3 regions of the Pseudomonas sp. LB3P25 genome follow, and region 2 is predicted to be linked to each of the others. Evidence: predicted binding sites of a transcription regulator. Region 2 holds the regulator's gene; each other region holds the start of a gene.

Region 1 (4,052 bases), 3.0 Mb from region 2:
TGATCACGGTGAAAAAGTTGACGAGGTGTTCGAGAGCGATGAATGCCCGGACAACGAGCAAGCCGCGAAACTCATACGCGCCCGGCGTCTGCCTGTGGCTGCCGAACTGGACCTCAACGATCTGGAAGGGCGCGCCGATGATCCGACTGTCAAAAGTCTGAAGAACCAGTGCAGCATTGAAATCCTCGGCATTACGCCAATCTGAACATCTCCTGTCACATTCCTAACCAGACCTTGGCAGCGGCTCTGTCTTGGCGCTACTCTGCAATCGAGATCAGCGAACGGATCGCTAAGGTCTGGTCTTGTCAGCTACATGCTTGCTTCCCACCGGCAACGTTGTTGCCGCATCGCTCGCCCCATTCGGTTGCGAGTGTCGGGAATACGGAAAGTCTATCCATCAGTCTGAGGGGGACGTTTCATGAGCACAGCCTATCAAGAAGACATCAGCACCAGCGTCTTGCGCCGCATGAAAGAAGGCGGTTTCGACTTTTCACGATTCCATCCCATCGAGTTCTACGCCATTTTCCCGGACGAGGAGCGGGCGCGCAGGGCGGCAGGGCACTACTGTGGTGAATCCTTGAATGCACAAATCAGCGTGCGCGATGACGGCGCGTGGTACCTGGAACTGAGCAAAGTGATGTACGCCACCTATGACGGCATCGGCGACTTTGAGCAGGATTTCGAGGCGGTGGTCGAGCCTTTGGGCGGCATCATCGAAGGATGGGGCGTCAAGCAGGAGGTACGAGGGCGACTCGCATAACTTATGAACAGTGACAACATTCAGCAACGGCTGACCTCAGGGTTGGCCGTTTTCGTTTTCGCGGTTTGAAAAGGCCAAAAATCGCAGCCTCGTTTTCTCCTGTAGGCGCTGTCGAGTGAAACGAGGCTGCGATCTATTGATCGTGTTTTTGATTCATAACGTTTCAAAAACGCAAAAAAAAGCCGCCTAAACCGGCGGCTAAAGGGAAGTTCGTCAAGATTTCCAGCGAATGCGCGGATTATCCGCAGCGACTCCCGGGCAGTGAAATCAACTCTGACTATGCTGGTGATAGGCGACAACATTGCGTCGCAATGAAGCGGGGGCGATCAGGTGGGGGCATTTACCGCACAGGATTGGTGCGGTGCGTGCGGTGCGATTATCCAACTGATTGATATCAAAGCGTTTATGCCGATGGCACGGGCTTTGCGAAGCCCAGATGTCCGGGTGACAAGGAGTACGGCATGATCCGCACCTATTTTGATGAGATGTACGATGCCGGCGGCCAGGTCCGCCCGCATTATCGGGAGTTTGCCCGTTGGCTGGCCGAAACGCCTGACGAGCTTTTGGCACAACGGCGACGCGAGGCCGATCTGTTATTTCATCGCGCCGGGATTACCTTCACGCTCTATGGTGATGAGCAAGGGACAGAGCGCCTGATTCCCTTCGACACCATCCCCCGCAGCATCCCCGCCAGTGAATGGCGAGTTGTCGAGCGCGGCTGTATTCAGCGGGTCAAGGCGTTGAACATGTTCCTCGCCGACCTCTATCACGAGCAGCGCATTATCAAGGCCGGCATCATTCCGGCCGAGCAAGTGCTGGCCAACGAGCAATACCAGTTGGCGATGCAAGGGCTGGATCTGCACCGCGATATCTATTCCCACATCTCCGGTGTCGATCTGGTGCGCGATGGCGACGGCACGTACTACGTGCTCGAAGACAACCTTCGTACACCGAGCGGCGTCAGCTACATGCTGGAAGACCGCAAGATGATGATGCGGTTGTTCCCCGAGTTGTTCGCGGCCCAGCGCATTGCCCCTATCGACCACTATCCCAACCTGTTGCTCGACACCCTGAAAAGCTCCAGCCCGATTGATAACCCGAGCGTGGTGGTACTGACGCCGGGTCGTTTTAACAGCGCGTTCTTTGAACATGCGTTTCTGGCGCGGGAAATGGGCGTTGAGCTGGTGGAAGGCGCGGACCTGTTCGTGCGGGATGACAAGGTATTCATGCGCACCACGGACGGGCCTAAAGCCGTCGACGTGATCTACCGTCGCCTCGACGATGCGTTCCTTGATCCGCTGGCGTTCAACCCGGACTCGATGCTCGGCGTTCCAGGGCTGCTGTCGTCGTACCGCTCTGGCAACGTCGTGCTGGCGAATGCCATCGGTACCGGGGTCGCGGACGACAAGTCGGTGTATCCCTTCGTCACGGACATGATCCGTTTCTACCTGGATGAAGAGCCGATCCTGAAGAATGTGCCGACGTGGCAGTGTCGTAATCCCTCTGAACTGTCCCACGTACTGGCCAATCTTCCGGAACTGGTGGTCAAGGAAACCCAGGGCTCCGGCGGTTACGGAATGCTGGTCGGGCCGGCGGCGACGGCGGCGGAAATCGAGTCATTTCGCGCGCGGATCAAAGCCAAGCCCCATGCGTACATCGCCCAACCGACGTTGTCCCTGTCGACCTGTCCGACCTTTGTCGAAAACGGCATCGCTCCACGCCACATCGACCTGCGTCCGTTTGTATTGTCTGGCCGCGAAACCCGGGTTGTGCCCGGCGGTTTGACCCGTGTTGCCCTGCGCGAAGGCTCTCTGGTGGTGAATTCATCCCAGGGCGGTGGAACCAAGGACACCTGGGTGGTCGAGGATTGAAGGAAGCCTGCCATGTTAAGTAGAACTGCCTCGGATTTGTATTGGATGTCGCGTTACCTGGAGCGGGCGGAAAACCTCGCACGGATGCTCGACATCAGTTATTCGCTGTCGCTGATGCCACAGGATGGCCGTGGTGATGGCCTGCATGAACTCGCCATGCCGTTGTTGATCACCGGGACCCTGGACGATTACCTGGAGCGCCACGGCGAATTGCACGCCGAACGGCTGCTGCATTTCTTCGCCCTGGACGCGGCCAACCCGGCGAGCATCTACAGCTGCCTCGGCGCCGCGCGGGCCAGTGCCCATGCGGTGCGTGGGCGAATCACCGCCGACATGTGGGAAAACATCAATGCCACCTGGCTGGAAATTCGCGGGATAGCTGATCAAGGCTTGAGTCGCTACGGCATGAGCCGTTTCTGTGAGTGGATCAAGGAACGTTCCCACCTGTTCCGCGGCGCGTCCTACGGCACCATCATGCGTAACGACGCGTTCCGCTTCATTCGTCTGGGGACGTTTATTGAAAGGGCGGACAACACGCTGCGCCTGCTTGATGCCCGCTACGAAATGGCCGGCGATCAGGCCGAGGCGGTCAGCGACGGCACGGCGCACGCCTATTACCAGTGGAGCGCTTTGCTAAGGGCGTTGTCCTCGTTCGAGGCCTACACCGAAATCTACCGCGATGCGCCTGGCGCCCGGCATGTGGCCGAATTGCTGTTGCTGCGCGCTGATGTTCCGCGTTCGTTGCGGGCCTGTACCGAAGAAATCGACCAGATCCTTGCCCAGTTGCCGGGGGCCAACGGTCGTCCTGCGCAACGCCTGGCCGCGGAAATGGACGCACGCCTGCGCTATACCGGCATCACCGAAATTCTCGACGAAGGCCTGCACGCCTGGCTGACCGAGTTCATCCCTCTGGTGCGCCAGTTGGGTAACGCCATACACAGTTCCTACCTGGAGGCTGCATGAGACTTTCCATTAGCCACGAGACCACCTATCACTACGAAGATCAGGTGCGGGCGAGCATCCAGTACCTGCGACTGACACCCCACGACAGCGAGCGCCAGCACGTGCTCAGCTGGCAGCTCGACCTGCCGCGCCCAGTGCGCGCGCAACTCGATCCGTTCGGCAACATCCTGCACGTGCTGACCCTGGACGAGCCTCACGAGGCGATCATCATCGGCGCCCGGGGCCAGGTGGACATCGACGAATTGCGTGAGGCGGAGCATGAAAGCCAGTCGGCGCTGCCGTTCCTGCGCTTCACCCGCCTGACCGAAGCCGACGAAGCCCTGCGTGCGTTCGCCGAGAAAGAATGCAAGCAACGCCGGGATCGCACGGCGCTGATCGACTTGATGCATGGCCTGAACCAGCACATGACCTACACGCCGGGCTCCACTGAAGTGGACACCAGCGCCGCCCAGGCCTTC
Region 2 (4,052 bases):
CGTCGACCGTGGATTCCGGCGTGCGTCCTACTCTGATCGTGCAATCCTTGAACTCACCGGCGACGCCAACGAATTTTGCAGAAGCGCGGGCATGCAGGCCCAGCTTGTTGATGATTTCAATTTCCAGAGCAGGCATCGCGGTGTGAATCCTTTAGCTGAGGTCGCGGTGGCGAACCTGGACGTTCTTCAGGGATTTTTGCAGGGCCTGGCCCAGACGTTCGGTCAGGTAGACGGAGCGGTGATGTCCGCCGGTGCAGCCAATGGCAATGGTGACATAAGCACGGTTGCTGGCGGCGAAGCGCGGTAGCCACTTGAACAAGTAGGTGGATATGTCCTGGAACATCTCTTCGACGTCCGGCTGTGCCGCCAGGTACTCGGCAACCGGTTGGTCGAGCCCGGATTGATCGCGCAACTCCGGCTTCCAATAGGGATTTGGCAGGCAACGCACGTCGAACACCAGATCAGCGTCCACTGGCATGCCACGCTTGAAGCCGAAAGACTCCACCAGGAACGCCGTACCGGGCTCCGGCTGGTTCAGCAGGCGCAGCTTGATGGTATCGCGCAGCTGATACAGGTTCAGGTTGGTGGTATTTACTTTGAGATCGGCGAGGTCGGCAATCGGCCCGAGCAGGTTGGTTTCATCGTTGATGGCCTCGGCCAGTGAGCGATTGGCATTGCTCAGCGGATGACGACGGCGGGTTTCCGAGAAACGTTTGAGCAAGGTTTCTTCGTCGGCGTCCAGATAAAGCACATCACACTGGATATGCCGGCTGCGCACTTCTTCGAGCAGTTCGGGAAACCGCGACAAGTGACTCGGCAGGTTACGCGCATCGATGGATACGGCAACCAGCGGTTGTGCAAGCTCGGTGTGAATCAACGCGCGTTCGGCCAGTTCCGGCAACAAACCGGCGGGCAGGTTGTCGATGCAGTAGTAGCCGTTGTCCTCGAGAACATCGAGTGCGGTACTTTTACCTGAGCCGGAGCGGCCGCTGACGATGATCAAGCGCATGATTAATGACCGTTTTGCTCGTTCAGGACAACCTGATACAAGGCTTCATTACTCGGGGCGCTGCGCAGTTTTTCACGCACTTCCTTGCGATCGAGCATGCTGGCGATCTGGCGCAGTAGCTCCAGGTGCGCATCGGTGGCCGCTTGTGGGACCAGTAGAACGAACAACAGGTCAACCGGAGCGCCGTCGATGGCGTCGAAATCGATAGGGGCGTCCAAGTGCATCAAGGCACTAATGGGCGCGTCGCAACCCTTCAGGCGGCAGTGTGGGATGGCGATGCCGTTGCCAAAACCGGTGGAACCGAGTTTTTCACGGGCAATCAGAGCCTCGAAGACATCTTGCATCTCCAGATCCGGCACTTCCCGGGCGATCAGGTTGGCAATTTGCTCGAGGGCTTTCTTTTTACTGCCGCCCGGCACGTTCACGAGGGAACGGCCGGGGGTCAGGATGCTTTCAAGTCGGATCATGGGTTGGGAGTGTTAACGACCGGTCGCGCCCTGGAGGAGGCTTTGGGTCTTTTCCTTATGCTTTTTGAGTTGTTTATCGAGCTTGTCGGTGAGTGCGTCGATCGCCGCGTACATATCGGTATGTTCCGCGTTGGCGACCACTTCATTCCCGGGAATATGCAGCGTGGCTTCGATTTTCTGCTTGAGCTTTTCGACCGTCATCGTGACCTGCACGTTGGTTATCTTGTCGAAATGCCTCTCTAATCGTTGGAGTTTTTCGCCGATGTAGGTGCGAAGAGGTTCGGTCACTTCCAGTTGGTGTCCACTGATGTTGACTTGCATACAGCTTCTCCTTCGTTGCCAGTGCATAAAGCGGCAGGCAGAAATGCCTGCCACTGGAACGCTGTGGCGTGGCTCTACATCAACCGCTTGCGTTCGCTCGAAGGCGCGATCCCGAGGGATTCGCGGTACTTGGCGACGGTGCGGCGAGCCACCTGAATGCCTTGTGCCTCCAGTAAACCAGCGATCTTGCTGTCACTCAACGGCTTTTTCTGATTTTCCGCGGCAACCAGTTTTTTGATGATCGCGCGGATCGCCGTGGACGAGCATTCACCGCCCTCGGACGTGCTGACGTGGCTGGAGAAAAAGTATTTCAGTTCATATATGCCCCGAGGGGTATGCATGAATTTCTGCGTGGTCACCCGTGAAATCGTCGACTCGTGCATGCCCACCGCTTCGGCGATGTCATGCAGGACCAGCGGCTTCATTGCCTCGTCGCCGTACTCAAGAAAGCCGCGCTGATGCTCGACGATCTGAGTGGCTACTTTCATCAGGGTTTCGTTGCGGCTTTGCAGGCTCTTGATGAACCAGCGGGCCTCTTGCAACTGATTGCGCATGAAGGTGTTGTCGGCGCTGGTGTCGGCGCGGCGCACGAAGCCGGCGTATTGAGCGTTGACCCGCAGTCGTGGCACCGATTCCTGGTTCAGCTCCACCAGCCAGCGCTCGTTGTCCTTGCGTACGATCACGTCGGGAACGACGTATTCGGCTTCGCTGGATTCGATCTGCGAGCCTGGGCGCGGGTTGAGGCTCTGGACCAGTTCAATCACTTGGCGCAGTTCATCTTCCTTGAGCTTCATGCGACGCATCAGCTGGCTGTAATCGCGGCTGCCGAGCAGGTCGATGTAATCGGTGACCAGGCGTTTGGCTTCGATCAGCCAAGGCGTCTTGGCGGACAACTGACGCAATTGCAGCAGCAGGCATTCGCCCAGGTTGCGGGCGCCGATACCCGCGGGTTCGAATTGCTGGATGCGGTGCAGGACGGCTTCGATTTCGTCCAGCTCGATGTCCAGTTCCGGGTCGAAGGCTTCGAGAATCTCCTCGAGGGTTTCGTCCAGGTAGCCCTGATTGTTGATGCAGTCGATCAGGGTCACGGCGATCAGGCGATCAGTGTCGGACATCGGTGCCAGATTCAGTTGCCACAGCAGGTGGCTTTGCAGGCTTTCACCGGCCGATGTGCGGGTGGTGAAATCCCACTCGTCGTCATCGTTGCTCGGCAGGCTGCTGGCGCTGGTCTGGTAGACGTCTTCCCACGCGGTATCGACGGGCAGTTCGTTGGGGATACGCTCGTTCCAGTCGCCTTCCTCGAGGTTATCAACCGTCGGGGCGGTTTCCTGGTAGGAGGGTTCCTGAATGTCGGCGTTGGGTTGCTGTTCGGCTTTGTCGGCCAAGGGATCGGCGTTATCGAAGTCGTCGCCTTCTTCCTGGCGTTCGAGCATCGGATTGGATTCCAGGGCCTCCTGGATTTCCTGTTGCAGGTCCAGGGTCGACAATTGGAGCAGGCGGATGGCCTGTTGCAGCTGCGGTGTCATCGTCAGCTGCTGGCCCATTCTCAAGACTAGCGATGGTTTCATGGCAGGGGCTTAACACCTTATTCGCCGGCGCACATGCGCCATCCACTACAGGGCGCCGGAGCGCCAAACATAAGCAAATTATATGCCCGAAACTGCAGCGTTTGCCTAGAGCGCTGTAACAATAAAAAAATATTGATTTTTTATCGAGACAAGCGCCCGAGCAACCAGCCAGACACCTCAGTGCTTACAGGCGGAACTCATGGCCCAGATACACTTCCTTGACCAGGTTGTTGGCCAGGATGGTGGCAGAGTCACCTTCGGCGATCAGCTGGCCATCGTTGACGATGTAGGCGGTTTCGCAGATATCCAGGGTTTCACGGACGTTGTGGTCAGTGATCAGCACGCCAATGCCCTTGGCCTTGAGGTGATAGATGATCTGCTTGATGTCTCCCACCGAAATCGGGTCCACGCCGGCGAACGGTTCGTCGAGCAAGATGAATTTCGGGTTGGTGGCCAGTGCCCTGGCAATTTCCACGCGGCGGCGTTCACCGCCGGACAGGCTCATGCCGAGATTGTCGCGGATGTGGCTGATGTGGAATTCCTGCAGCAGGTTTTCCAGCTCCTTGCGACGACCGGTCTTGTCGAGCTCCTTGCGGGTCTCGAGGATCGCCATGATGTTGTCGGCTACCGAGAGTTTGCGGAAGATCGATGCTTCTTGCGGAAGATAGCCGATACCGGCCTTCGCAC
Region 3 (4,052 bases), 650 kb from region 2:
TCAGGAACGCACGACCTTTGTCCAGCTCTTCCAGGGCTTCTTTCAGGCTGCCGCAAACTTGTGGGATCTCTTTCGCCTCTTCAGGCGGCAGGTCGTACAGGTTTTTGTCAGCAGCATCGCCAGGGTGGATCTTGTTCTGGATGCCGTCGAGGCCAGCCATTACCAGGGCAGCGAAGGCCAGGTATGGGTTGGCTGCCGGATCCGGGAAGCGGGCTTCGATACGGCGAGCGCGAGGGCTGGACACGTAAGGAATACGGATCGAAGCGGAACGGTTGCGAGCCGAGTAGGCCAGCATTACTGGAGCTTCGAAACCTGGGACCAGACGCTTGTAGGAGTTGGTCGACGGGTTGGTGAAGCCGTTCAGCGCCTTACCGTGCTTGATGATGCCGCCGATGAAGTACAGAGCGGTGTCGGACAGGCCGGCATAGCCTTCGCCAGCGAAGGTGTTCTTGCCATCTTTGGCGATGGACAGGTGAACGTGCATACCCGAACCGTTGTCGCCGTACAGCGGCTTAGGCATGAAGGTCGCGGTGCGACCGTATGCATCAGCAACGTTGTGTACGCAGTACTTCAGGGTCTGAACTTCGTCAGCCTTGGCCACCAGGGTGTTGAACTTCACACCGATTTCGTTCTGGCCGGCAGTGGCCACTTCGTGGTGGTGAACTTCGATGACCAGGCCCATTTCTTCCATGGCGTTGCACATGGAGGTACGGATTTCGTGGTCGTGGTCGAACGGCGGAACCGGGAAGTAGCCGCCTTTGACGCCTGGACGGTGGCCTTTGTTGCCGCCTTCCACGTCCTGGTCGGACATCCACGAACCTTGTTCGGAGTGGATTTTGAACATGGAGCCGGAGATGTCGGACTTGAACTTCACTTCGTCGAAGATGAAGAATTCGGGCTCTGGGCCAACAAATACGGTGTCGCCGATACCGGTCGACTTCAGGTATTCCTCGGCACGCTTGGCGATCGCACGTGGGTCACGGTCGTAGCCTTGCATGGTCGAAGGCTCGATCACGTCGCAAACCAGGATCAGGGTTGGCTCTTCGGTGAACGGGTCGAGAACGGCAGTGGAATCGTCCGGCATCAGGATCATGTCGGAGGCTTCGATGCCTTTCCAGCCAGCGATGGAGGAACCGTCGAACATTTTGCCTTCTTCGAAGAAAGCTTCATCCAGCGCGTCGCGAGCCGGCATGGTCACGTGGTGCTGAGTGCCTTTGGTGTCCGTGAAGCGCAGATCAATCCACTTGACGTCATGATCTTTGATGAGTTGAACCGACTTCGACATAGTGTCCTCCGGGTGGCTTCGGGCTTAGTAGTGGATGCCCTTAGAATGTGGGTGATGCCGGCGCGAATACTCTGCCAAGGCAACCTGCCTCACAAGGGAGCAAATTGCATGCCAGTGCCCCACCATGGGTTTTTTGCGCCAATTTCACGCTTATAAAGGTACAAAGCGGAGCAATGCTGGAAATAGCGCCCCGTAATGTAGCGTGAATTTGAGTAAATGACCTGTTTTGGTGCGCGCAAAACCTTCTGCACATTAACTGGTTAAACCTTGAGCAATTTCCGCTATAATCCGCGCCCCCCTTTTTCGGCTGGCCCAGCGCGCGCTGTTTTCATGAAACTAATCGTAAAAGTCTTCCCCGAGATCACCATCAAGAGCCGCCCGGTACGGATGCGTTTCATCCGCCAGTTGGCCAAAAACATCCGTACCGTGCTCCGCGATCTGGACCCGGCTGTGGTGGTGAACGGTGTGTGGGACAATCTCGAGCTGGAAACCCGCGTCAGCGAGCCCAAAGCCCTGAAGGAGATGACCGACCGTCTGAGCTGCATGCCGGGCATCGCGCATTTCCTGCAAGTCGACGAATACCCGTTGGGTGACTTCGACGACATCGTCGCCAAGTGCAAGCAGCACTTCGGTGATGCGTTGGCCGGGAAGATCTTTTCGGTGCGTTGCAAGCGTGCCGGCAAGCATGAATTCAGCTCGATGGACGTCGAGAAATACGTCGGCAGCCAACTGCGTCGTCAGTGCGGCGCCGCCGGAATCTCGCTGAAAGACCCGGAAATCGAAGTTCGAATCGAAATTCGCGACAAACGGTTGTTCGTGATCCACAGCCAGCACAACAGCATCGGCGGTTATCCGCTGGGTGCCCTGGAACAGACGCTTGTGCTGATGTCCGGTGGCTTCGATTCCACCGTCGCCGCTTACCAGATCATGCGCCGCGGGCTGATGAGCCATTTCTGCTTCTTCAATCTGGGCGGACGAGCCCATGAACTGGGCGTTATGGAAGTCGCGCACTTCATCTGGAAGAAGTACGGCAGCTCCCAACGCGTGTTATTTGTGAGTGTGCCGTTCGAGGAAGTACTGGGAGAAATTCTCGGTAAAGTCGATAACAGTCATATGGGCGTAGTTTTGAAGCGTATGATGTTGCGCGCTGCTTCCCGTATTGCCGATCGGCTGGACATCGATGCGCTGGTCACCGGCGAAGCGATTTCCCAGGTGTCGAGCCAGACGCTGCCGAACCTGTCCGTGATCGACTGCGTGACCGACAAGCTGGTCTTGCGTCCGCTGATCGCCAGTCACAAGCAGGACATCATCGACCTGGCCAACGAAATCGGTACTGCCGACTTCGCCAAGCACATGCCGGAATACTGCGGGGTCATCTCGGTGAACCCCAAGACCCACGCCAAGCGTCCGCGCGTGGAGTACGAAGAACAACAGTTCGACATGGCAGTACTTGAGCGTGCGCTCGAGAACGCCAAACTGGTGCCGATCGATCGCGTGATCGACGAATTGGGCCAGGACTTGCAGATCGAAGAAGTCAGCGAAGCGCTGGCTGGTCAGATCGTCATCGACATCCGTCACCCGGATGCCGCTGAAGACGACCCGCTGGGCCTCGTTGGCATTGAGGTACAAGCGATGCCGTTTTATGCATTGAACGCTCGTTTCAAGGAACTGGACCCTACTCGCCAGTACCTGCTGTATTGCGACAAAGGCGTGATGAGTCGCCTGCATGCCCACCATTTGCTCAGTGAGGGGCATGCCAATGTGCGCGTTTATCGACCGAGCTAAGTGCCCGGGGCTGTTTGCCTGTGGCCTGCGTCACCGGCCCCCCGACGCCGCCGTCAAGCTGTAACGGCTTTGCCGGACTCTACTGTTAATCGCTGCCAAGACTTGTCAGCACACCGAATCCTCTGATCGAGATACACAAGTGATCGAAAATCTACGCAACATCGCCATCATTGCTCACGTTGACCATGGTAAGACCACCCTGGTAGACAAACTCTTGCGTCAATCCGGCACCCTGGAGCGCAACGAGCTCAACGACGAGCGCGTGATGGACTCCAACGACCAGGAGAAAGAGCGCGGTATTACCATTCTGGCGAAAAACACCGCCATCAACTGGAACGGCCACCACATCAACATCGTGGACACCCCGGGCCACGCCGACTTCGGCGGCGAAGTTGAACGCGTAATGTCGATGGTTGACTCCGTTCTGCTGCTGGTTGACGCTCAAGACGGCCCTATGCCGCAAACCCGTTTCGTGACCAAGAAGGCTTTCGAAGCCGGCCTGCGTCCAATCGTGGTCATCAACAAGGTTGACCGTCCAGGCGCGCGTCCGGACTGGGTTCTGGACCAGATCTTCGACCTGTTCGACAACCTGGGTGCTACCGAAGAACAGCTGGACTTCAAAGTCGTCTACGCCTCGGCCCTGAACGGCATTGCCGGTCTGGAACACACCGACATGGCTGAAGACATGACCCCGCTGTACCAGGCGATCATTGACCACGTTCCGGCTCCAAAAGTTGACCGTGACGGTCCGTTCCAGATGCAAATCTCGGCACTGGACTACAACAGCTTCCTGGGTGTTATCGGCGTTGGCCGTATCGCCCGTGGTCGCGTCAAGCCGAACACTCAAGTTGTGGCTATCGACGCCGACGGCAAGCGCCGTAACGGTCGTATCCTGAAGCTGATGGGGCACCACGGTCTGCACCGTATCGACGTTGACGAAGCAGCTGCCGGCGACATCGTCTGCATCAGCGGCTTCGACCAG

What was found. Region 2 encodes sigma-54, which starts transcription at its own class of promoters, with help from an activator protein. Its sites were predicted from a motif close to ANTGGCATNNANNTTGCTNT; they were not measured.
Region 1: ACYZTW_RS24030 (circularly permuted type 2 ATP-grasp protein) is a predicted target of sigma-54. The motif match lies at 1,171-1,190, and genes of this name have one in related genera.
Region 3: glnA (glutamate--ammonia ligase) is a predicted target of sigma-54. The motif match lies at 1,382-1,401, and genes of this name have one in related genera.

Annotation. Positions count from the first base shown of each region.
Region 1 covers NZ_CM142711.1:5,226,006-5,230,057, reverse strand. The annotation lists gene ACYZTW_RS24040 (hypothetical protein) at 1-205, shown strand, start outside; gene ACYZTW_RS24035 (ribonuclease E inhibitor RraB) at 419-760, shown strand; gene ACYZTW_RS24030 (circularly permuted type 2 ATP-grasp protein) at 1,222-2,631, shown strand; gene ACYZTW_RS24025 (alpha-E domain-containing protein) at 2,644-3,594, shown strand; gene ACYZTW_RS24020 (transglutaminase family protein) at 3,591-4,052, shown strand, end outside.
Region 2 covers NZ_CM142711.1:1,213,398-1,217,449, forward strand. The annotation lists gene ACYZTW_RS05195 (HPr family phosphocarrier protein) at 1-136, opposite strand, end outside; gene rapZ (RNase adapter RapZ) at 152-1,009, opposite strand; gene ptsN (PTS IIA-like nitrogen regulatory protein PtsN) at 1,012-1,476, opposite strand; gene hpf (ribosome hibernation-promoting factor, HPF/YfiA family) at 1,489-1,797, opposite strand; gene ACYZTW_RS05215 (RNA polymerase factor sigma-54) at 1,872-3,365, opposite strand; gene lptB (LPS export ABC transporter ATP-binding protein) at 3,550-4,052, opposite strand, start outside.
Region 3 covers NZ_CM142711.1:562,979-567,030, forward strand. The annotation lists gene glnA (glutamate--ammonia ligase) at 1-1,285, opposite strand, end outside; gene thiI (tRNA uracil 4-sulfurtransferase ThiI) at 1,616-3,070, shown strand; gene typA (translational GTPase TypA) at 3,210-4,052, shown strand, end outside.